3 regions of the Telluria sp. LT2P80 genome follow, and region 2 is predicted to be linked to each of the others. Evidence: predicted binding sites of a transcription regulator. Region 2 holds the regulator's gene; each other region holds the start of a gene.

The links. The regulator sigma-54, encoded in region 2, starts transcription at its own class of promoters, with help from an activator protein. The targets are predictions, from matches to a motif close to TGGCANGNAANCTGCTTT.
Region 1: the regulator sigma-54 is predicted to act here: its motif matches at 5,870-5,887, upstream of AC56LW_RS06790 (PEP-CTERM sorting domain-containing protein).
Region 3: the regulator sigma-54 is predicted to act here: its motif matches at 6,204-6,221, upstream of AC56LW_RS02410 (PEP-CTERM sorting domain-containing protein).

The regions. Positions count from the first base shown of each region.
Region 1 is NZ_JCASIO010000002.1:86,612-94,382, forward strand. It holds gene AC56LW_RS06755 (SURF1 family protein) at 1-471, shown strand, start outside; gene AC56LW_RS06760 (SCO family protein) at 449-1,057, shown strand; gene AC56LW_RS06765 (COX15/CtaA family protein) at 1,082-2,239, shown strand; gene cyoE (heme o synthase) at 2,239-3,132, shown strand; gene AC56LW_RS06775 (SCO family protein) at 3,160-3,750, shown strand; gene AC56LW_RS06780 (AI-2E family transporter) at 3,780-4,859, shown strand; gene budC (meso-2,3-butanediol dehydrogenase) at 5,013-5,774, shown strand; gene AC56LW_RS06790 (PEP-CTERM sorting domain-containing protein) at 5,922-6,599, shown strand; gene AC56LW_RS06795 (hypothetical protein) at 6,698-6,874, opposite strand; gene AC56LW_RS06800 (NADH:flavin oxidoreductase/NADH oxidase) at 7,028-7,771, opposite strand, start outside.
Region 2 is NZ_JCASIO010000006.1:98,249-106,019, forward strand. It holds gene AC56LW_RS16315 (KpsF/GutQ family sugar-phosphate isomerase) at 1-761, shown strand, start outside; gene AC56LW_RS16320 (KdsC family phosphatase) at 761-1,297, shown strand; gene lptC (LPS export ABC transporter periplasmic protein LptC) at 1,303-1,908, shown strand; gene lptA (lipopolysaccharide transport periplasmic protein LptA) at 1,954-2,502, shown strand; gene lptB (LPS export ABC transporter ATP-binding protein) at 2,499-3,254, shown strand; gene AC56LW_RS16340 (RNA polymerase factor sigma-54) at 3,269-4,753, shown strand; gene hpf (ribosome hibernation-promoting factor, HPF/YfiA family) at 4,828-5,184, shown strand; gene AC56LW_RS16350 (enoyl-CoA hydratase/isomerase family protein) at 5,283-6,359, shown strand; gene AC56LW_RS16355 (DUF5694 domain-containing protein) at 6,445-7,515, shown strand; gene AC56LW_RS16360 (DUF1579 domain-containing protein) at 7,587-7,771, shown strand, end outside.
Region 3 is NZ_JCASIO010000001.1:528,882-536,652, reverse strand. It holds gene AC56LW_RS02440 (sugar MFS transporter) at 1-1,025, shown strand, start outside; gene AC56LW_RS02435 (response regulator) at 1,029-1,694, opposite strand; gene AC56LW_RS02430 (ATP-binding protein) at 1,691-3,214, opposite strand; gene AC56LW_RS02425 (DUF427 domain-containing protein) at 3,415-3,696, shown strand; gene AC56LW_RS02420 (LysR family transcriptional regulator) at 3,763-4,659, opposite strand; gene AC56LW_RS02415 (aromatic alcohol reductase) at 4,843-5,796, shown strand; gene AC56LW_RS02410 (PEP-CTERM sorting domain-containing protein) at 6,262-6,930, shown strand; gene AC56LW_RS02405 (sulfite reductase subunit alpha) at 7,189-7,771, opposite strand, start outside.

The sequences.
Region 1 (7,771 bases), on a different contig from region 2:
CGCCCACGCGGGAGCCAGTCCGGGTTCTATCTCGCAATGCCGTTTAAAATAGCGGGTGCCGACGAGCACGTGCTGGTGCTGCGTGGCTGGTTGCCGCGCCAGGCCGAGTTCGACAAGCTGCCAACGTTTGCGACGCCAGCCGGGCCGGTCACGCTCGAAGGACGGCTCGTCCTGTCTGCAGGCAAGGTGATGGAACTGGGCGACGGCCCGCCGCTGGCGCCGGGCGCGGCGGTGCAGAACCTGACGCCGCAAGCGCTCGCACAGGCAAGCGGCCTGCGCCTGCTGCCGTTCCTGGTGCAGCAGACGTTGCCGGCGACGCCGGCCGACCTGATGGCGCGCGACTGGCCGCTGCCCGAGGCAGGGATCGACAAACACCGCGGCTATGCTTTCCAGTGGTATGCACTGGCGGCGCTGGCCCTTCTTTTTTATGTGATGACGGGATTTCGACGTGGCTCAAGAACAACTCGCTGACCCTGACACCGCGCGCCGCCGCGGCCGCCTCAAGCTGCTGCTGGTGCTGCTGATCTGCGCCGCGCCGCTGATCGTGTCGTACATTACCTTCTACATTGTCAAGCCGACCGACCGCACCAACTACGGCACGATCCTCGATGCACGCACCTTGCCGATCCCGCAGATGGCCACGACCACGCTCGACGGCCAGCCGCGCACGCTCGCCGACCTGAAAGGCAAATGGGTCATGCTGCGCGTGGGCGGTGGCAAATGCGACGATGAATGCATGCGCCAGCTGTACGCGATGCGCCAGTGGCGCACGATGCAGGGCAAGAACATGGAACGCATGGAACGCGTGTGGCTGATCACCGACAGCGAACCGCTCGACACCGTCATGATGCGCGAATACGACGGCATGGAATTGCTGCGCGCGCCGGCCGCCACCGTGGCCAAATGGCTGCCGACCGAAACGGGCCGCGCCCCGAGCGACCATATCTACCTGATCGACCCGCTGGGCAATCTCATGATGCGCTTCCCGTTCCAGCCCGAGCCGGGCCGCGTCTACAAGGACATCGCCAAACTGCTCAAGGCATCGGCCATTGGCTGAACCACGTCACCCGTAAAGAATCACATGGACCTGTCTTCCCTCATACACCTCGGCCTGATGGGCCTGCTCGTGGCCAGCCTGCCGCTGGCGATCGTCTGGATGTCGTCCGACGCCCACAAATACCGCAAGCTGGTCTGGGTGATGGTGTTCCTGACGTTCGACCTGATCGTGTTCGGCGGCTTCACGCGCCTGACCGACTCGGGCCTGGGCTGCCCGGACTGGCCGGGCTGTTATGGCGAAGCCAACCCGTTCCTGGCGCACGAGCAGATCGCTGCCGCCGAAGCGGCGATGCCGACCGGCCCGGTCACGGTGGCCAAGGCCTGGATCGAGATGATCCACCGCTACCTGGCGATGGGTATCGGCGCGCTGATCCTGGCGCTGCTGTTCACGTCGGTAAAACAATGGCGCCGCACGCACGACGCCGTGTTCCAACCGGCCATGCCGATCGCCTTGCTGGTCTCGGTACTGGTGCAGGGCGCGTTCGGCGCGTGGACCGTCACGCTCAAGCTGCAACCGGTGATCGTCACGATCCACCTGTTGCTGGGCATGACGCTGCTGGCGATGCTGGTCTGGATGGGCTGCCGCGAGGATGCGCTGCTGAAGCGGCCAGCGCCGCTGCAGGGGCCTGGAATGGTCGCACGACTGCGCAGTCTGCGCTGGCTGTCGCTGCTCGCCGCCGTCGTGCTGACCGTGCAGATCGCGCTGGGCGGGTGGGTAAGCACTAACTATGCAACCATGGCCTGCGATACGTTCCCGCTGTGCCAGGGCGCGATCGTGCCGGAACTGGACTTCGAGCACGGCTTCCACCTGTGGCGCGAGCTGGGCAAGACAATGGAGGGGCATTATTTGCCGTTCTCGGCGCTGGTTGCGATCCACTGGGTGCACCGCGCCTTTGCGCTGGCCGTCGTGCTGGTGCTGGGTTTGGCGGCGTGGCGCGCCTGGCGTTTGCCGGCGCTGGGCAAGACTGCGCGCCTGCTGGTACTGGTCATGGTGGCGCAGCTGCTCACCGGCATCGCGACCGTGTATTTCAGCTTCCCGCTGGCGATTGCCGTCATGCATAACGCCGGGGCGGCGCTGCTGGTGATCCTGGTGACCATGTTAAACTACCGGGTGAAGTTCCAACTCGACGCGGCCTGCGCTGTCCCAGCGCCCGGACTCGCCGCGTCCGCAAGCACCCATTGATGACAACCCAGACAGCCATCCCCAAGCCCCAAAGCCGTTTCTCGCAGTATTGGACCCTGACCAAGCCGCGCGTGACGAAGCTGGCGGTATTCTGCGCGGTGATCGGGATGTTTCTCGCCACGGACGGCTTCCCGGGCTGGCAAACGCTGATCGCCGGCACGGCCGGTATCTGGCTGCTGGCTGCGGCTGCATTCGCTGTCAATTGCCTGGTCGAGGCGCGCGTCGATGCGCGCATGACGCGCACCGCGCGCCGCGCCACGGCCTCGGGCGAACTGAGCACGACGCAGACCGTGGTCTTTTCGTCGATCATCGGCGGCCTGGGCATGCTGGTGCTGTACACGCTCGTCAATCCGCTGACCATGTGGCTGACCTTCGTCACGTTCGTCGGCTACGCCTTCATCTACACGCTGCTGCTCAAGCCGAACACGTCGCAGAACATCGTCATCGGCGGCTTGTCGGGCGCGATGCCGCCGGCGCTGGGCTGGGCAGCGGTAGCCAACGATGTGCCGATGGAAGCGTGGCTGCTGGTCCTGATCATTTTCATGTGGACCCCGCCGCACTTCTGGGTGCTGGCGATGTATCGCCGCGAAGACTATGCACGCTCGGGCCTGCCGATGCTGCCGATCACGCACGGCATGAAGTTCACCGGCCTGCAGGTGTGGCTGTATACGATCGGCCTGGCCGCCACCACCTTGCTGCCGTTCGCGGTCGGCATGAGCGGCCTGATCTACCTGGCGGCCGCGGTGCCGCTCAATGCGGTCTTCCTGCGCCACTCGTGGCGCGTGCACCGCAACTACAGCGATGCGCAGGCGCGCAAGACGTTTACCTGGTCGATCGTCTACCTGTCGTTGCTGTTCGCGGCGCTGCTGGTCGACCATTATTTTAAGTTTTGATTCGTAAGTTCTGATATTGGGTTCCAGATGAAACGACTGCTGACCATCGCGGCGTTCTCGGCCGTGGCGCTGTTTGCCACCGGCTGCGACAAGCTGCGCGACAAAGCCCCGGCTTTCCACAACACGGACGTGACGGGCGTCGACTACGCCAAGGGCTTCACGCTGACCGACCATACCGGCAAGGTGCGCACGCTGGAAGACTTCCGCGGCAAGATCGTCGTGATGTTCTTCGGCTATACCCAGTGCCCGGACGTGTGCCCGACCACGATGGCAGAAATGGCGACCGTGCTCAAAGAAATGGGCCCGTCGGCCGACGAAGTCCAGGTGCTGTTCGTCACGGTCGATCCCGAGCGCGACACGCAGGAACTGCTGTCGCACTACGTGCCGGCGTTCGACAAGCGTTTCATCGGCCTGTACGGCGACGCCGCAGCCACCGCGAAAGTGGCCAAGGAATTCAAGGTGTTCTACGCCAAGGCGCCCGGCGCCGATGCGAGCAGCTACACGGTCGACCACACGGCCGGCAGCTTCGTGTTCGACAAGCAGGGCCAGCTGCGCCTGTTCGTGCGCCATGGCCAGGGGCCGGGCCTGATCGCCCACGACCTGCGTCAACTGCTATGATGCCGTAAAGACCACTTCCCTGAGGCAGCATGGAGCAGCAACGACCTGGCAGGAACTACACCCGCATCGCCATGGTCATCCTGCTCACGCTGGGCTGCCTCTATGTGCTGCGGCCTTTCCTGCCGGCGATCCTGTTCGCCGCCGCCGTCGCCATTTCGAGCTGGCCGCTGTACCTGCGGCTGCTCACGCGCCTGAACGGCCAGCGCACGATTGCGGCGCTGACCATGACGCTCTCGCTCACGCTGCTGTTCATCATTCCGCTGTCGATGGTCGCCTATAACCTGGGCGACGACGTCGCGCGCGGCTTCGGCGAACTGCGCCTCTTGATCGAGCACCGCGAACTGGCGCCGCCCACCTGGCTGCGCGAGATCCCGCTGGTCGGCCCGTCGGTCGAGACCTATCTGAACGACCTGATCGCCAGCCGTGAGCAGATGCTGGCGCTGGCCCAGCGCATGCTCGAGCCGGCGCGCCACTGGCTCGTCAAAGGCGGCTTGATGCTGGGCACCGGCGTCGTGCAAATGAGCCTGGCCGCGTTCGTGAGCTTCTTCCTGTACCGCGACGGCAATGGCCTGCTGTCGATCATCGAAGTGACGATGCGCAAGGTGATGGGCGAGGGCGCCGAATCGATCCAGGCCACCGTCAGCCAGACGGTGCGCGGGGTGATGTACGGCCTGCTCGGCACCGCGCTGGCGCAGGCAATCGTCGCTGCTATCGGCTTTGCGATTGCCGGTGTGCCGGCCGTGCCGCTGCTGTCGGTGCTGATCTTCCTGACGTCGCTGATCCCGTTCGGCCCGCCGCTGGTCTGGGGCGGGGCGGCGCTCTGGCTGTTCGCACAAGGCGAGACCGGCTGGTCGATCTTCATGACGGTCTGGGGCGCGGTCTTGATCAGCGGCGTCGATAACGTCGTGCGGCCGATGCTGATCAGCCGTGGCAGCAGCCTGCCGTTTTTGCTCACGCTGCTCGGCGTGCTGGGCGGCCTGATCGCATTCGGCTTCATCGGGATGTTCATCGGCCCAGTATTGCTGGCAGTCGGTTACTCCCTGATGAGCGAGTGGACCGGCACCGAAGATCCGATCGTCAAGCACGACGAAGAACGCATCGTCGAATAGGTTCCACTGGAGTTTTCCTGCTGGAACCGTAAGAGGGGTGCACGAACCCCTGTGCTATCGTCGACAGCACATTCTCGTGAACCAACAAGGCCTCATGAATGGTCCGCTTGCCGCGCGCAACCGGGCTGTTTCTGCCTGCTCGAAAGGAATTCAATGAACCGTTTTAATGATAAAACCGTCCTCGTCACGGGTGCCGCATCCGGCATCGGCCTGTCGGCTGCCCGCCGGTTTCTGGATGAGGGCGCCCGTGTCGTCATGCTCGATATCGACGGCGATAAACTCGGCAAAGCTGCCGCCAGTCTTCCCCAGGATCGCGTGCTCGTGCAGGTCGGTGATACCGCCGACAAGGCCACTGCGACAGCCGCCGTCAAGGCCACCGTCGAGCGCTTCGGCGGCCTGCATATCCTGATCAACAACGCCGGCATCGCGACGGACGGCGACATCATGGCCACGAGCGAAGAAGACTTCGCGCGTGTCATGGCCGTCAATGTCACCGGCTACTATCACATGGCCAAGGCCGCAATGCTTGAACTCGTCAAGACCCGCGGTTCGATCGTGATGACGTCGTCGGTCTCGGGATTGGGCGGTGACTGGGAAATGTTTGCCTACAACACGTCGAAAGGCGCGGTCAGCAATATGGTGCGGGCAATGGCGATGGATGCGGCCAAGGACGGGGTGCGCGTGAACGCGGTCAATCCAAGCTTTACCGACACCGGGTTGACCCAGGACATGATCAACAAGCCCGAACTGGTCGCCAAGTTCAACGAGCGCATGCCGCTGGGCGCGCCGGAAGATCCGGATGGCGTTGCAGCCGCGATGGCGTTCCTGGCGAGCGACGATGCGCGCCTCATTACCGGCGTGAACTTGCCGGTGGATGCCGGGTTGATGGCGTCGAACGGTCAGCCGCCGCAGTAAATGTCGATCAGAAATCCGGCAAGTTCTTGTCGGAATTTCTTACACAACTAGCAATAAAAAATGACGCCCCTTTAAGATTCAAGAGGTTACAGAACAGGCACGCGAATTGCTATGTTCTAATTTCCAGAACAATTAAAGAGGTTACCCATGTTTCGACGTTGTATTGCAGCAGCTGTCCTCACGCTTACCGCGGCCGCGCCGGCTGTTGCAAATTCCATCAGTATCTCGTTTGAAGAGTTTGCCCACGGCGTGACCATCGGCGATTACCACAATGGTGGCAAGGACAGCCTGGGACGGGCTTCAGGCAATGACTACGGGTTGACCTTCAAGGGCGGCACGATCAGGCACACGACGTTGGGTGCTTATCTGTCCGGTCCCGTTCAATTGACGATCGATGTCGCCAAACTGACAGCCCTGCTCGGCACGGACGATTACTATGTTTCATTCAACGCCGCCCGGCATGACCTTAATGGGGAGTTTACCTATTCTTTCACCGATACTGGTCGTATGGATGGAACGTGGATTAACGGTAATGGCACTCCGGGCTGCAGTGGAAGAGAGCCATGCAACAACGCCTTTTATGGTGAAATGGCCGGCTATCATATTTACGCTGGTACTGGTGTTGGCAGCCTGTCAAACATCAAGTTCGATATTGACCGGCTTGATAACCTCCAGATTCATGCCTATGACGGTAGCGCCTTTATTGTCCCGGGTCTGATTCCCGGTTCGGCCGAGATCAATCGGGATATCCCGGAGCCTGCCTCCATGGCGTTGCTCGGGATCGGTGCGGTTGCGCTACTGGCGCGCCGCCGTCGTCGTCGTTAAACGCTCTCGACCAGCGCACTGCATCAGCGCCGTCGCTGACCAGCGACAGGCGCCTGATGTACGTGCTTGCCAGGAATCAGATTCTTCGGCGAGCGCGCTTAGCCCCCGCCAATACCCACAATGACGTGGCCGCTGCCGCCGCATTGCGGGCATTCCTTGCCATCGGGGAGTGTGCCTTTGCCGGCGCAGGCGTCACAGACGTCTTCGCCGGTACCAGGCGTGCCGGGTTCGGCATCGTCGCCGGGATTGAGGTCGTGTTCGGGATGAATGCTCATGATGGTCCTCGCTGCTGATCGGTCAACCGATTGTAGTGAGGTTCTCGAGCAGGTGGCGCGAGGCAGGCGCGGCGGGAAACGCGCGCGCCCCAATCGCTTGCCGGACAACGGTTCGGCAGTCGGAGCAATGAGCACCTCCCACCGAAACACGTTTTACTTCTGCATGCTGTAACGCTCGAGCCAGTGCGCATACGGCGCCGGCAATACCCAGGTCGGACGCTCGATGCCCAGCTCTTTGGCCGCTTCCAGCGGGTAGTGCGGATTGGCCAGGTGGGCGCGGCCTACCATGACGAGGTCCAGCTGTTCGTCGGCCACGGCGCGTTCTGCCAGGTGCGGACCGTCGAAGCCCCACGCCGATGCGACCGGAATGCCGGCTTCGTCACGCACGCGCTTGGCCACCGGACCCAGGAAGGCCGGACCCCAGGGGATATTCACATCCGGAATCGTGAAGTTGACGCTGACACTCAGCATGTCCAGGCCGCGCTGGCGCATCATGCGCACCAGTTCGATCGATTCGTTGACGGTTTGTTCGTCGTTGCCATCGTATTCGATGACACCGAGGCGCGCGGTCAGCGGCAGGTTGGCCGGCCAGACTTCGCGCACGGCCTCCAGCGTCTCGAGCAAAAAGCGGCTGCGGCCGGCGAAATCGCCGCCGTATTGGTCGGTACGCTTGTTGGCGTGCGGCGAAAAGAAGCTCTGGCCCAGGTACCCGTGCGCAAAGTGCAGTTCGAGCCATTCGAAGCCGGCCGCGAGCGCGCGACGGGCAGCGTCGACGAAATTGGCCTTGACGCGCGCGATGTCGTCCAGCGTCATTTCCTTCGGCACTTTTGGCAGATTCTTGCCGAAGGCAATCGCCGACGGTGCGATGGTGTCCCAGCCGTAGGCATTTTCCGACGG
Region 2 (7,771 bases):
CGGCGTTCTTCATGCACCCGGGCGAAGCGGCGCACGGCGACCTGGGCATGGTCACCGCGAATGACATCCTGATCGCCATTTCCAATTCGGGCGAATCGTCCGAACTGCTCGACATCCTGCCGGCCGTGAAGCGCCTGGGCGCGCGCGTGATCGCCATGACCGGCAAGCCGGCCTCGCGCCTGGCCAGGCTGGCCGACGTCCACCTTAACATCGCGGTAGCCAAAGAAGCCTGCACGCTCAACCTGGCGCCGACCACCAGCACCACCGTCACGCTGGCCATGGGCGATGCGCTGGCCGTGGCGCTGCTCGACGTGCGCGGTTTTCGCGAGCAGGATTTCGCGCTGTCGCATCCGGGCGGCGCGCTGGGCCGGCGCCTGCTGACGCACGTGCGCGATGTGATGCGCACCGGTGACGCCATCCCGTCGGTGGGCCTGGATGTCCCGCTGGTCAAGGCGCTGCTCGAGATCAGCCAGAAGGGCATGGGCATGACCGCCGTGGTCGATGCTGCTGGCCGGCCGCTGGGCGTGTTCACCGACGGCGACTTGCGCCGCGTGATCGAGCGCATGCACGATTTTTCGAACGTGCTGATTCGCGACGTCATGCACGCCAATCCGCGCAGCGTGCGCCCCGAGCAGCTGGCGGTCGACGCGGTCGCCGTGATGGAAGAATTCCGCATCAACCAGATGCTCGTGATCGATGAGGCGGGCCAGCTGGTCGGCGCGCTGCACATCCACGACCTGACCCGCGCAAAGGTAATCTGATGAACACTCCCGTATTGGCCCACATCGAACGCGCCGCGCGCATCAAGGTCATGATCTTCGACGTCGACGGTGTGCTCACCGACGGCAGCCTGACCTATGGCCCCGATGGCGAAGTGACCAAGACCTTCAATGTGCTCGATGGCCTGGGCATCCAGATGCTGAATAAATCCGGTGTGCAGACTGCAATCATCAGCGCGCGCCTGTCGCCGATCGTCGTCCGCCGCGCCGCCGATCTGGGCATCTCGCACGTCTACCAGGGCAACCACGACAAGCGCATCGGCTTTGCCAATCTGCTCGACGCCACCGGCTTTACCGCCGACCAATGTGGCTACATCGGCGACGACGTGATCGACCTGCCGCTGTTCGCGCGCGTGGGCTTTGCCGTTGCGGTGCCATCCGGCCATCCGGACGTGCAGCACCGCGCGCATTACGTGACCAGGAACGGTGGCGGACGTGGCGCGGTGCGCGAGATCTGCGACCTCGTCATGCGCGCGCAGGGCACCTATGACCAGGCGCTCGCGCCGTATTTCGCCTGACCGCCATGGCCACGATCGCCTCCAACAAACGCACCGCGCATCGCTGGAATCTGCTGGCGATGATCGTGATCGGCGTGTTCTTCGCCTTCGGCAGCTTCTGGCTGCTGCAGCTGATGCAGGCGACCGACATCGATGCGCAGCTGGGCGGCCCGCCCGACGAGCCGGATTACATCGTCGAGAATTTCTCGTTCGTCCGCATGACGCCCAACGGCCAGCCGAGCTACGTGGTGTCGGGCAAGCGCCTGGCGCATATCCCGCTGGGCGACGTGTCGAACGTCGAGCAGCCGCTGATGCGCGGCGTCGAACCGGGCCGTCCGCCGATGACGGTGGTGGCCAAGAACGCGCGCATCTTCCACGAAGAACACCGCGTCGAACTGTTCGGCGACGTCGATCTGCAGCGCCCGAAGACGCCCGCCAGCGAAGCACTGCGCGTGCGCACGCAGGCCATGACCGTGTTGCCCGACGAAGAAATCGTCAAGACCGACCAGCCGATCGACATGGAGCTTGGCGCGTCCAGCCTCAAGGCCACCGGCATGATGGCCAACAACGCGACCATGCAGATGCAATTGTCAGGCCGCGGCCGTATCGTCTATCCGCCACGCCAGCGCTGAAGGCCATCAGCCATGCGCGCGTGCTAACCCAGGACCAGCACCACAATGAAAAAACTCTTTGCTGCCGCTTTCTTGTCACTCCTTTCCTTGACCGCCATGGCCGAAAAGGCCGACTCGCTCAAGCAGGCGGCGCTCGAATACGACAACGGCGACCTCGATGGCGTCGCAGGCGTGCGCACCTTCACCGGCAACGTGATCCTGACCCGCGGCACGCTGCTGGTCAAGGCCGAACGCGCCGTGGTCAGGGAGACGCCCGAAGGCTATATGAGCGTGACGCTCACCGCGGCCAACGGCAAGCCCGCCACGTTCCGCCAGAAGCGCGACGGCGGCCCGAACCTGTGGGTCGAAGGCCAGGCCGAACGCATCGAATATGACGAACGTTCGGAGCTGGTGCGCCTGTACTCGAACGCCATCGTCAAGGAACTCGAAAACGACCGGATGACCAACCAGATGACCGGCCCGTTCATCTCGTACGACAACCGCAAGGAAGTCGTCGCCGTGCGCAATGACGTCAGCGGCGAGAGCAAGGTTGGCGGCGGGCGCGGCACGCTGATCCTGGCGCCCAAGCGTGCGCCGGCCGGAGGCACGCAATGACGGAACTGAACGATCGCAGCACGCTGGTCGTCAAGGGCCTGCAGAAAAGCTATGGCAAGCGCCTGGTCGTGCGCGACGTGTCGCTGGATGTCGAATGCGGCGAAGTGGTGGGGTTGCTGGGCCCGAACGGCGCCGGCAAGACTACTTCGTTCTACATGATCGTCGGCCTGGTGCCGTCGGACGCCGGCTCGATCAGCATCAACGGCACCGACATCACCAGCCTGCCGATCCATCGCCGCGCGGTGCTCGGCCTGTCGTACCTGCCGCAGGAAGCCTCGGTGTTTCGCAAGCTGACGGTGGAAGAGAACATCCGCGCCGTGCTCGAACTGCAGAAGGTTAACGGCAAGTCGCTCACCAAAACCGAGATCAGCGACCGCCTCGATACCTTGCTGGCCGACCTGCAGATCGAGAAGCTGCGCGAGAATCCGGCACTGTCGCTGTCGGGCGGCGAGCGGCGCCGCGTGGAGATCGCGCGCGCCCTGGCGACCAACCCGCGCTTCGTCCTGCTCGACGAACCGTTTGCCGGCGTCGACCCGATCGCCGTGATCGAGATCCAGCGCATCGTACGCTTCCTCAAGGAGCGCAAGATCGGCGTCCTGATCACCGACCACAATGTCCGCGAGACGCTTGGCATCTGCGACCGCGCCTACATCATCAATCAGGGCGCGGTGCTCGCATCCGGCCGTCCCGACGATATCATCGCCGACGAGTCGGTGCGCCGCGTGTACCTTGGTGAACATTTCCGCATGTAAGCCATACTCAATTGATGAAACAGTCCCTTCAGCTCCGCACTTCGCAGCACCTGGCGCTCACGCCACAGCTGCAGCAATCGATCCGGTTGCTGCAGCTGTCGACGCTCGAACTGCATCAGGAGATCGAGCAGATACTGGGCGATAACCCGCTGCTCGAAAGGCTCGACGACCCGCTCGATCATTCGGTGCGCCTGCTGGCCGATGGGGCCATCAACAATGCGCCGGCACCTGGCGAGGCGCCGCCGGCGCCAGGCCAGCAGGCCGAAGGCGAGGGCAGCGCGCCGGCTGAGGGCGAGGGCGCTGAAGGCGGTGCGGTCGATGGCGACCGGCCCGACAACGAGTGGAGCGAAGGCAGCGGAACGTCGTCCGGCAGCGCCAGCAGCGACGACGAAGACGGCCGCCCGCAGCTGGAGGCGTGCGCGATCACGCTGCGCGAACACCTGATGGAACAGGTGCGCGAAACGCTGCTGTCAACGCGCGACCGCGCGCTGGCCGAACTGGTGATCGACGCGCTCGACGACAACGGCTACCTGGAAGAACCGCTCGACGACATCCACGCACGCCTGCCCGAAGAACTCGAGGTCGACCTCGACGAACTGCGCTGCGCGCTGGCGATGGTGCAGAGCATGGACCCGGTGGGCGTGGGCGCGCGCAGCGCGGCCGAATGCCTGGCGCTGCAGATCCGGCGCATGCCGGGCGTGCCGATGGTCACGCGCCGCATGGCCCTGAAGATCGTCGAAGGCTACCTGACCTGGTTCGCGCAGCGCGAATACAGCAAACTGAAAAAAGCGCTCGATTGCGACGACGAAGACCTGCGCGAAGTGCAGGCCGTGGTCCGCCAGTGCAATCCGCATCCGGGCGCCGCGTTCGCGTCGAACGTGTCAGATTACGTGGTGCCGGACGTGATCGTGCGGCGCGCCAAGAATGGCTGGGCGGTCACGCTGAACCAGGACGTGATGCCGCGCCTGCGCGTCAACAGCCTGTACGCGACCATGCTCAAGCAGGGCCGCAGCGAGAGCCAGATGGGCGCGCAGATGCAAGAGGCGAAGTGGCTCATCAAGAATATGCGCCAGCGTTTCGACACGATCCTGCGTGTGGCCGAGGCGATTGTCGAACGCCAGCGCAACTTTTTCAGCCATGGCGCAGTTGCCATGCGGCCCCTTGTTTTGCGTGAGATAGCTGATACACTAGGTCTGCATGAGAGCACCATCTCTCGTGTCACAACCCAGAAATACATGCTGACCCCGCACGGCATGTTCGAGTTGAAGTATTTCTTCGGTAGCCACGTTGCCACCGAAGCGGGAGGCGAAGCATCCTCAACGGCAATCCGTGCGCTCATCGCACAATTGACAGGAGCAGAAGACCCTAAGAATCCATTATCCGACAGCAAGATCGCGGAAATGCTCGGGGAACAAGGCATGGTCATTGCGCGCAGGACGGTCGCAAAATACCGTGAAGCGCTCAAGATCCCCCCCGTCAGTCTCCGCAAAGCCTTGTAACAACGCCGCTCATACAGTCTGTGCCTTCAGCTCCTGTGTGGTGCAAGCGACGTGACATCTTCAAAGGAGTGTGTATGAACCTCACCATCAGTGGTCACCATCTCGAAGTAACCCCTGCCATCCGTGAATACGTTCAGAATAAGCTGGAACGCATTATTCGCCATTTCGATCAAGTCATAGATACCCACGTCTTCCTGGCCGTCGATAACCTCACTGAAAAAGAAAAAAGGCAAAAAGCTGAAATCAATGTCCAGGTGTCGGGCAAGACCCTGCACGTGGCGAGCGTCGCGCAAGACCTGTATGCCGCGATCGACATGTTGATGGATAAACTGGATCGACAAATCCTGAAGCACAAGCAGATGCTCAAAGACCATAACCGCACAGCGATCAAACGCCTGGACGTCGACGAAGCAGACGTCGCTGCCGCCTGATCGAGCGCAGGTCACCACCGCCAGGGGCGTCTTTTCGGGACGCCCTTTTTGCATCCCGCTGCCGGTAAAATACGTGTTTCCTTTCGATGGATCACGCCATGTCCGAACACGTCCTGACCCGCATCGCCAACCGCACCGGCATCATCACCCTCGACCGTCCCAAGGCGCTCAATTCGCTGTCGCTGGACATGGTGCGCGCGCTGACCGCGATCCTTCTTGACTGGCAGCTCGACGCCGCCGTCGATGCGGTCGTGATCACCAGCAGCAGCGAAAAAGCGCTGTGCGCGGGCGGCGATATCCGTTTCTTCCACGACGTCGGCAACGCCTCGCCGCAAGGCGGCAGCGCATTGCTCGAGGATTTCTTCACCGAAGAATACGCGCTGAACCACCTGATCCATTTTTATCCGAAACCGTATATCGCGCTGATGGACGGCGTGGTCATGGGCGGCGGCATGGGCATCGCGCAGGGCGGGCCCGATTGCGGCCTGCGCATCGTCACCGAGCGCACCAAGATGGCGATGCCCGAAGTGAATATCGGCCTGTTCCCCGATGTCGGCGGCAGCCATTTTCTGTCGCACGCGCCGGGGCGACTGGGGATGTTCCTGGGCCTGACCGGCCTGACGATCGGCGCGGCCGACGCGCTGTACGTGGGCCTGGCCGACGTGTTCGTGCCAGGCGCCGACCTGCCGGCCTTGCACGCGCTGATCGAAGCGACGCCGGGCGCGGATCTGCCGGCGGCGATCCGCACGTTCGCCATCCAGCATGCCGGCGAGAGTCAATTGCAGGCCAACCGTGCGCGCATCGATATGTACTTCGGCGCGGATTCGGTGGCGGCGATCATGGCGTCGCTCGAGGGTGACGACACGCCGTTCGCGCAGAAGGCATTGAATGCGATGCGTCAGCGCTCGCCGTTGATGATGTGCGTGACGCGCGAGCTGCTGCTGCGCGGCGCGTCGCTCAATGTCGCCGCCTGTCTGCGCCTGGAGCGCTCGCTCGTGCGCCGCAACTTCGAGCATGGCGAGGTGCTCGAAGGCGTGCGCGCGCTCGTCATCGACAAGGACAATGCGCCGCAATGGAATCCGCCGTCGCTCGATCTCGTGACCGATGCGATGGTGGCGCACTTCTTCACGCCGGTGTGGCCGGCGCATGCGCATCCGCTGCGCCATCTCGCGTAAGCGTCTTCATGCATATCCGTTTGCGCGTGACTTTTCGTGCAGGCGGTGCAACCATCGTGGCTTCATGAACCGATGAGGACCCCCGATGCGCATGACCGCCTTGCTGCTGTCGATGACGTTGTGCGGCAGCGCCGCTGCGCAGGCCTGGCAGCCTGATTTCGATGCGAGCGCATTCAAGGGGCCGGCCTCCGGGCCTGCCAACGAGGTGCTGGTATTAGGCTCGCCCCATTTGTCGCAATTGCCGAAAACCTTCCAGACCGCCAGCCTGACGCTGCTGAACGAGCGTCTGGCGGCATGGAAGCCGCAGGCGATTGCGATCGAGGCGGTATCCGGGCCGCAGTGCGACTTCATGCGACGCTACCCGGCCCGCTACAAGGATTCGATCGATTCCTACTGCCGGGATCCCGCGCCGGCACGGCTGGCCACGGGGCTGGATGTCCCGGCAGCGACCGAGGCTGCCGAAGCCTTGCTGGCAGTCTGGCCCGCCGCACCCACGCCCGCGCAGCGCCGGCGCCTGGCGGCACTGTTCTTTGCTGGCGGCGAGGAAGCCTCGGCCCTGGTGCAGTGGCTGCGCCTGCCCGAGGCCGAGCGCCGTGCCGGCGACGGCCTGGACGCCACACTGGTCGGCGTGCTGGTGAAGCTGGAAACCAGGCGCGACGAAAGCCTGATGATCGGTGCGCGCCTGGCGGCCCGGCTCGGGCACGAGCGCCTGTACGCGATGGACGACCATACCGCCGACAGCGCGTCTGAAGACCAGAAGGCGCTTGGCGATGCGCTAATGACCGCGTGGGACAACCCAGCCCTCAAACAGCGCATGGCAGTGGACAAGGCGCAGGAGGGCGGGCTGGCGAGTGCCGAAGGCGTGCTGGCAATGTACCGCGCCAGAAATGCGCCTGGCCAGGCGGCCCTGATTTACCACGGCGACTTCGGCGCGGCGCTCAACGAGCCGTCAGCGCAGCGCTTCGGCCGTCAGTACGTGGGTTACTGGGAAACGCGCAACCTGCGCATGGCGGCCAATATCCGGGACGTGCTGGGATTGATGCCGGGCCAGCGCATGCTGGTCATCGTCGGCGCGTCGCACAAGGGGTATCTGGAATCGTATCTGCATCAGATGCATGATGTGCGGATCGTGGATGCGGGGCCGGTACTGAAGTGACGAGGCACCATATTGATGTCGGTGGCCACAAGTGTGCGGGCCGACGGACCACCTGATATTCAAGGAGTGGCATGGCACTGGAACTGATGAGTTCAGCACCGACTGACTTCGATTTCGTTATTGGGGATTGGGTTGTCAGGCATCGGCGGCTCAAGGAACGCCTGGCAAACTGCAATGAATGGGTTGAGTTTGATGGTGAGATGTCGACCCAAAAAATTCTGGGTGGCTTCGGCAACCTTGAAGACAACGTCTTGCG
Region 3 (7,771 bases), on a different contig from region 2:
TGATTCGCCGCATCGGTTACCAGAAGGGCGCCGTGACGGGCCTGCTGGTGGCCGCCGGCGGCTGCACGCTGTTCTATCCGGCCGCTTCCGGTGGCTACGGCATGTTCCTGCTGGCGCTGTTCGTGCTGGCCTCGGGCATCACGGTGCTGCAGGTCGCGGCCAATCCCTACGTGGCGGTACTGGGGCCGGCGCGTACGGCGTCGAGCCGCCTGACGCTGACGCAGGCGTTCAATTCGCTGGGTACCACGATCGGGCCAGCCGTGGGCGGGGTGTTGATCCTGTCGGCGGCGGGTGCTGCCGCCGTGGCGGGGACCGATGCGGCTGCGGAAGCGGCCAGCGTGCGCGGGCCGTACCTGATGCTGGCTGGCCTGCTGGTCGTATTGGCCGTGATGTTCCTGGCCGCGAAGCTGCCAACGATCATCGCCGCCGATGACGATGGCGCGCCGGTGGCAGCAGGTGGCTCGGTGCTGGCGCACCGCCACCTGGTGCTGGGGGCGATCGGCATCTTCCTGTACGTGGGCGCCGAAGTGAGCATCGGCAGCTTCCTGATCAACTTCATCGGCGAGCCGCAGATCGCTGGCCTCGCGCATGCCGACGCCGCCCATTACGTCAGCATCTACTGGGGCGGCGCGATGGTGGGGCGCTTCATCGGCTTTGCCGTGATGCGCGTGGTCAGCCCCGGCAAGACGCTGGCGTTCAACTCGGTGGCGGCAATCGTGCTGGTGCTGATCGGCACGTTCGCGCAGGGCGATATCGCGATGTGGGCGATCCTGGCGGTTGGTCTGTGCAACTCGATCATGTTCCCGACGATCTTCAGCATGGCGCTGCACGGCCTGGGCAAGCACACGGGCCAGGGTTCCGGCATCCTGTGCATGGCCATCGTCGGCGGCGCCCTGGTGCCCTTCGCGCAGGGCGCGCTGGCCGATAGCCTGGGCGTGCAGATCTCGTTCCTGCTGCCGGCCGCGTGCTATGGGTTCATCCTGTACTTCGGGGCCCGTTACGCGTCGATGTACGCGCCGAAGTAAGCTTCACGCGTCGTAGCGGTAGCCGAGACCGTAGATCGAGCGGATCGGCTCCAGCCCCGGCGCCGCCCCGTCGATCTTGCGCCGCAGGTTCTTGACGTGGCTGTCGATCGCGCGGTCGGTGGCGTCGAGATTGTCGGCGCGGGCCGCGTCGAGCAGCTGGGCGCGTGACAGCACCTGGCCCGGCCGACGCGCCAGCGCGGCGAGGATCGCGTATTCGCTTGGCGTCAGGTCGAGCGCGCGGCCGTGGACCTTGACGCTGCGCGCGGCCTCGTCCAGCAGCAGGGCCGCCGGCGCGACGTCGGCGCTTCCGGCGCGGCGCAGGATCGCCTTGATGCGCGCCATCAGCTCGCGCGGGCTGAATGGTTTGCACAGGTAATCGTCAGCGCCCAGTTCCAGTCCCAGCAAGCGGTCGATTTCTTCGACCCGCGCCGTCACCATCACGATCGGCACCTCCGAAAACGCGCGCACCGCGCGGCACAGCGCCAGACCATCCAGGCCAGGCAGCATCAGGTCGAGCACGATCAGATCCGGTGGCGCCGTGCGGATCGCGGCCAGGGCCTGCGCGCCGTCGCCATGCACGGTCGGGACATAACCGGCTGCGCGTGCGTAGTCGGCGATCACGGCGGCCAGTTCGGGCTCGTCCTCGACGATCATAATGTTGCTGTTCATGGCGTGTCCTTTTCAAGCAGCGGCAGCGACACGGTCACGCGCAGGCCACCCAGTGGCGAGTGGGCGAACGCCAGCGCGCCGCCTTGCGCGGCAAGCAGGCGCCGGCTCAAGGCCAGACCCAGGCCGGCGCCACCATGCGCGCGGCTGCGCGATGCATCGACGCGGTAGAAGCGCTCGGCCAGCCGCGCCAGCGCGGCATCCGGCACGCCGGGCGCGCTGTCGTCGAGCATCAGGTGCAGCTGGCCGTCGTGCACCTGCGCGCTTAGCCGTACCGCGCCGCCGGGCGCCGTGTAGCGCAGGCTGTTTTCGAACAGGTTGGCCAGCACCTGGCGCAGGCGGTCCGGGTCGCCCAGCACCTGTGATTGTGCTGGCGTCGCGCCGGTCTCGAACGTCAGGCCGGCGGCCTGGAAGCGCGCGCCGAATGCTTGCGCTTCAGCGGTCGCCAGTTGCCACAGGTCGAGCGGCACGCGCTGGCACGCCAGTTCGCCGACGTCGGCGCGTGCCAGCGCATACAGTTCGTCGATCAGCTTCGTCAGCGCATGCACCTGCAGCACCATCGCATCGACGGTGGCGGGTGTGGCCTGGCGCACGCCATCCTGGATCGCTTCGAGCTGCGCGCGCAGCACGGCCAGCGGCGTACGCAGTTCGTGCGACGTGTCGGCCACCCACTGGCGGCGCGCCGCCTCCGCTTGATCCAGTCGCTCGGCCAGCGCATTGAAGTGGCGCGCCAGGTCGCCCAGTTCGTCGCTGCGCTGAACCGGCAGGCGCACGGCGTAGTCGCCTGCGGCCAGTGCGCCGGCGCCGCGTGCGAGGCGGTCGATCGGGCGCCGGAAGTGGCGCGCCAGGCCGATCGCGGCCAGCGCGCTGAGCACCAGGGCCAGCCCGCCGATCAGCCACAGGCTGCGCTGCAACTGGTCGAGAAATGCAAACGCCATCGCGTCGCTGGGCCGCGCGCTGCGCGCGACGCCGAGATAGCCGATCGTGCGGTCATCGACGGTGATGGCGCGCCGGGCCAGTGGCAGGTTGCCCGGCGGGCGGCCGGCGAGATACGCGCCATTCGCATCGAGCAGCGTGATGCGCGTGTGCAGGTCGGCGATCACGCCGGGTGGGGCGGGTGGGGGCGGTGGCAGTGGTGGCATGGGCGGACCCGCTCGCGTGTGCATCGCGGCGGCGGGCGACGCCGGCGCAGCCGGGGCGACGGGGTCCACCGGCGCTACGGGACCGACCGGCCCGACCGGTGGCGCCGGCTTGCCGCGCACGGACTGCAGGCGCGTCAATTCGCCGCCGATCCAGTCGCGCCGGTTGTCACCAGACGGCAGGAACGTCCAGTCGCCATGCTGGCTGTACTGGCGCGCGACGGCGCCGGAGAGTTCATCGAGGCGATCCAGTTCGATCGCCACCGCGTAGTCGCCGAAACTGCCCAGCACATTCTGGCGCAGCAGCAGCACGGCGGCAGCTGCCACCGTCAGCATGGCAAGGAGCACGGAGGCAAAGAGGCGGTGGCCGATGGCGATTTTCACGGGCGGGCAAGAAAGTGGTGACAGTGCATGGTAAGCCATCAGCATCGCGACGCGGAAGGTTGGGTGCGCACGAGGTTTGGCGACTACCTGGCCCAACGCCGTTCCGCGAGCACTCGTCGCACAAACATCCGCATCAACTTTCCCACGCAACCGGTGTAGACTGGTCCGCGCTTCAGATCCGAAACGCTACCGGAGTGCATATGAAAGCAATATGGAATGGTGAAGTGCTGGCGCAGTCGAACGATACGGTCGTCGTCGAAGGGAACCATTATTTTCCCCCCGCCTCGTTAAACCGCCAGTTCTTCAGCGACTCGAGTACAACAACCAACTGTCCCTGGAAGGGCACAGCGAGCTACTACAATATCGAGGTGAACGGCAAGGTCAACAAGGATGCGGCGTGGGTGTATGCCACACCAAAATCCGCCGCGTCAAATATTACTGGCCACATCGCGTTCTGGAAGGGTGTGGATGTGACGCCCTGACGCGATTCATCCGTTGCATCGTGCTGCAAGGTGTCGCAGACTGTTTCGATAGGCAACTGTCGACCCTTAACAGGTGTCGGTAAACAGTTCGGCTGTCCAATCGGCAAACGCACGCATCGCCGGAGAGAGAAAGCGGCGGTGGGGATAAAGTAGTGATACAGGAACAGGTGCTGGCCGCCAGTCGGCCAGCACCTCGACTAACTCTCCGCTCCGCAATTGTTCCGCTACCAGGATCTCCGCCAACTGAATCAGGCCGCGTCCGTCGATTCCAAGCTTGATGTAAAGCCCAGTCTCGTTGACTGCAACCTTGCCAGCGACCGGAACGGCGACGCAATTCCCGTCTTCGACAAAATGCAGCTCACTTCCCCGCCGCGTCGTGCTGGAAAAGTAGTGGACAGCCTGGTGTGCCTGCAGATCCAGCAGCCTCTTGGGAGTCCCCTTTTCTTCCACATAGGACGGCGCCGCGCATGTAACCCAGCGCAACGCCCCCAAACGACGTGAGACCAGCGTCGAATCATTGAGGTTGCCAGTACGGATCACGCAATCGACGCCATCCTGGATCAGGTCCACCTGACGATCATTTATGCCGATCATGAGATAGATATCGGGGTAGCGCTGCTCAAATTGCGCCAAACGCGGCAGGATCAAGGCATGCGCAATGCCCCCCGGCATATCCACCCGCAGCTTCCCTTGTGGGCGCTCGGCAGAGCCGTTCAGGCTCGCTTCCGTGTCGTCAATCAGGTCGAGTATCTCGCGGCAGCGGTGGAAGTATTGCTCACCTTCCGGTGTCAAGCTGAGGGTTCTGGTTGAACGGTTCAACAACCGAATTTGCAAATGTTTTTCGAGCCTTTTAACGATACCGGTGACGGATGATGGCGGTAAGCCGAGCGTCTGCGCCGCACGTACAAAGCTCTTGCCTTCGACGACTCGGACAAATACCTGCATTGCTTGTACGCGGTCCATATATTGGCCTGATAGCTATAAGGAAAACGGCACTATAACCCACCATTGTTCGCATTTTCTGCACAATGAAAACCTCCACGACCACTTTTTCCGCCCCGTTGCTTTCCCTATAGTGCAGGTATCAACGCTAAAGGAGAAATCAACATGTCCAACCAAATCCGCCATTCATCGGTACCGCTAACGATGAATCAAGCAGATCCTGACGCGATGTCTAAAAAGATTCTTGTACTCGGTGCCGGGGAACTCGGGATGCCGGTACTGCGCAGTCTCGCGCAACGCGCGAAGGACGTCGACGGTGTGACCATCAGCGTGTTGCTGCGCGCAAGCGCTGCCGCGTCCAATGTGCCAGACAAGCAGCGTGATGTGGCCGAAATCCGAAACCTTGGGATCGACATCATCATCGGCGATCTTGTGAAAAGTTCGATCGACGAACTGGCTGCGGTGTTTGGCCAATACGACACAGTCATAGGGTGTGCTGGCTATGCCGCGGGTATCGACACGCCAATGAAATTGGCGCGTGCTGCCCTGCAAGCGCAAATTCCCAGGTACTTCCCATGGCAGTTCGGCGTCGATTTTGACGTCATCGGTCGCGGCAGTCCGCAGGACATCTTCGACGCACAGTTGGACGTGCGCGAATTGCTGCGGGGTCAGCACCAGACTGAGTGGGTGATCATCTCGACCGGTATGTTCATGAGCTACCTGTTTGAGCCAGAATTCGGCGTCGTCGATCTTGAAGAACATGCGGTGCACGCTCTTGGCAGCCTCGACACTGCTGTCACGCTGACTACGCCAGATGATATTGGCGTTCTGACTGCCGAGGTCGTTTTCACGCAACCCCGTATCCGCAACGACATCGTTTATTTGGCAGGCGACACCGTGACGTATGGGGAAGTGGCCTACAAGCTGCAAGCGGCGCTAGGCCAACCGTTCAGCCGTTCGGCGTGGAGCGAGGAATACTTGCTAGGCGAGTTGGCCCGCGACCCACATAACATGATGCGCAAGTATCGCGCCGCCTTTGCGCAGGGAAGGGGTGTTGCTTGGGATAAAAGTGGCAGTTTCAATGCCCAGCGCGCTATTCCGGTTACCGACGTGGCATCGTGGATCAATGCAAACTTGATTTCTGGCCGAAGCAATTAGTATTCATTCACAGGGCTTAGGCACCGACCGTCATTGGCGGTGTCAGGTCTGACATCTGGACACATGCTCTACTTACTTGAGAGCATTTCAAATAGACCTCTGGCTCCTCAAGATGCGCTTGAAAATCGATATGCCGGATCATCGCAGAGCTCGTGTCTGAATGTCAGACCTGACCCCGTTATTCGTTGACCCCGTTACTCGTTACTTGCGTTGACTCCATTACTTGCGGTATGACCCAGTTAATTGCGGCAAGCACGGTGCAATGACATACAAGCGCCACTTTTCCTTAGCGCATTGAATCATGCGATGAAACTCCATGAATTTAATTGTCGAATTTTTTTACACTAGGACCACGCAAACCTTGAGGTTTATCAGCATGTGCTTGATTAACAACATAAATTTTCTTCTGGCATTGTAATTGCTAGTTACAAAGCACAACAACTAATCCTCAAAGGGGAATCCTGAATGAAAAAATTGATCCTTGCACTCGCCCTGAGCGCATCCTTCCAGGCACACGCCGGGGTGACGACCTTTACGTTGAACGACATCGGTACGTTCGCTGGATACACCAGCAACGACACGTCGCAAACGTTTGCCGGCAGCGGTTTCGTTGGCATGTACAACACGCAATGGGCGCACCTGTTTGGCCTCGAAATTTCTTCGTACTCGCGTACCTTGGCTCAGGTAAACATCGGCTCGCTGGCAGGCAAGCAGATTAACAGTGCAATGTTGAGCTTCTCCCTACTCGACGGCGACACCAATTCGCAATTGGCAACGGTTACCGGCTTCAATGGCGGCAGCGGAAATCTTGCATTCAACTTCAATGCACCGGGCACCAATTACGGGTCGGTTAACGCAACGGTCAGCGGCGGCGCCAATGCACTCGACATCACCGATTTGCTCACGGCCAGTGTTGCCGCGAACGATGGCTGGCTGGGACTGCATTTCCAGGGCTCTGATCTCTATCAGTGGACCTACACCACTGAGGGATTCGGTAGCAATCGTGCTAATCTTCAGTTGACGGTCGACTTTGCCGACACTACCGATGTACCGGAGCCAGCCAGCCTCGGCATGTTGGCCATCGGCGCCCTGGCCTTGGCAGCTGCACGCCGCAAAACCCGCCACGCCGCCTGATCACAGATAGTTGCCGGTAAATCGCAGCCCCGCTTGTCGGGGCTGTTCTGTTTCAGACTGGCGAAGCAGCGTGCCCCTAGGCTGGCATGGTCGGCGTGCACGCCAATCACTGGTTCATCGCCAGTACATCGCCGATCAAGCCCTAGCGCCAATCGCCCAGCGCTTTCACTATGCTCTCCGACGAACAACACGGTGCGAGTCAAGCTGGCTAATGCTGCTCGTCGCCAGCGACAGCCTCTCGCCAACAGCGACAGGACATCAGTACACGTCGCGCCGGTAGCGCCCATCGCCCATCATGGCCTCAACCGTGGCCGCGCCCAGCACCTCGACCAACGCATCATGCACGCCACCGGCCATCCCCTGCAGGCTGCCGCAGACATAGATCGCCGCGCCGTCCCGGACCCACTGGCGCAAGAGGTCAGCCTGCGCGGCAACCAGATGCTGCACATAACGTGCCGTGCTTCCGTCACGCGAAAACGCCAGGTCGAGCCGCGCAAGGGCGCCGCTGTCGCGCCATTCTTCCAGTTCGCCCCTGCACAGAAAGTCATGAGCCGCATTGCGCTCGCCGAACAGCAGCCAGTTGTCGTGGGTGCCGGCGTCGATGCGCGCCTTGAGCAGTGCGCGCAGGCCGGCTAGTCCGCTGCCGTTGCCGATCGCAATGAGTGGCCGCAGCGCATTCTCACCCAGCCGGAAGCGTGCATGCGCGCGCACCCGCAGCCGGATCGTGTCCGTTGCAAGCGCATCCGTGCAGAGCCAGCCCGACGCCGCGCCCGGCGTTCCGTCGGCACGCTGCTGCAATCGCACCAGCAACGTGAGCAGGCCTTCTGCTGGTACCGAGGCA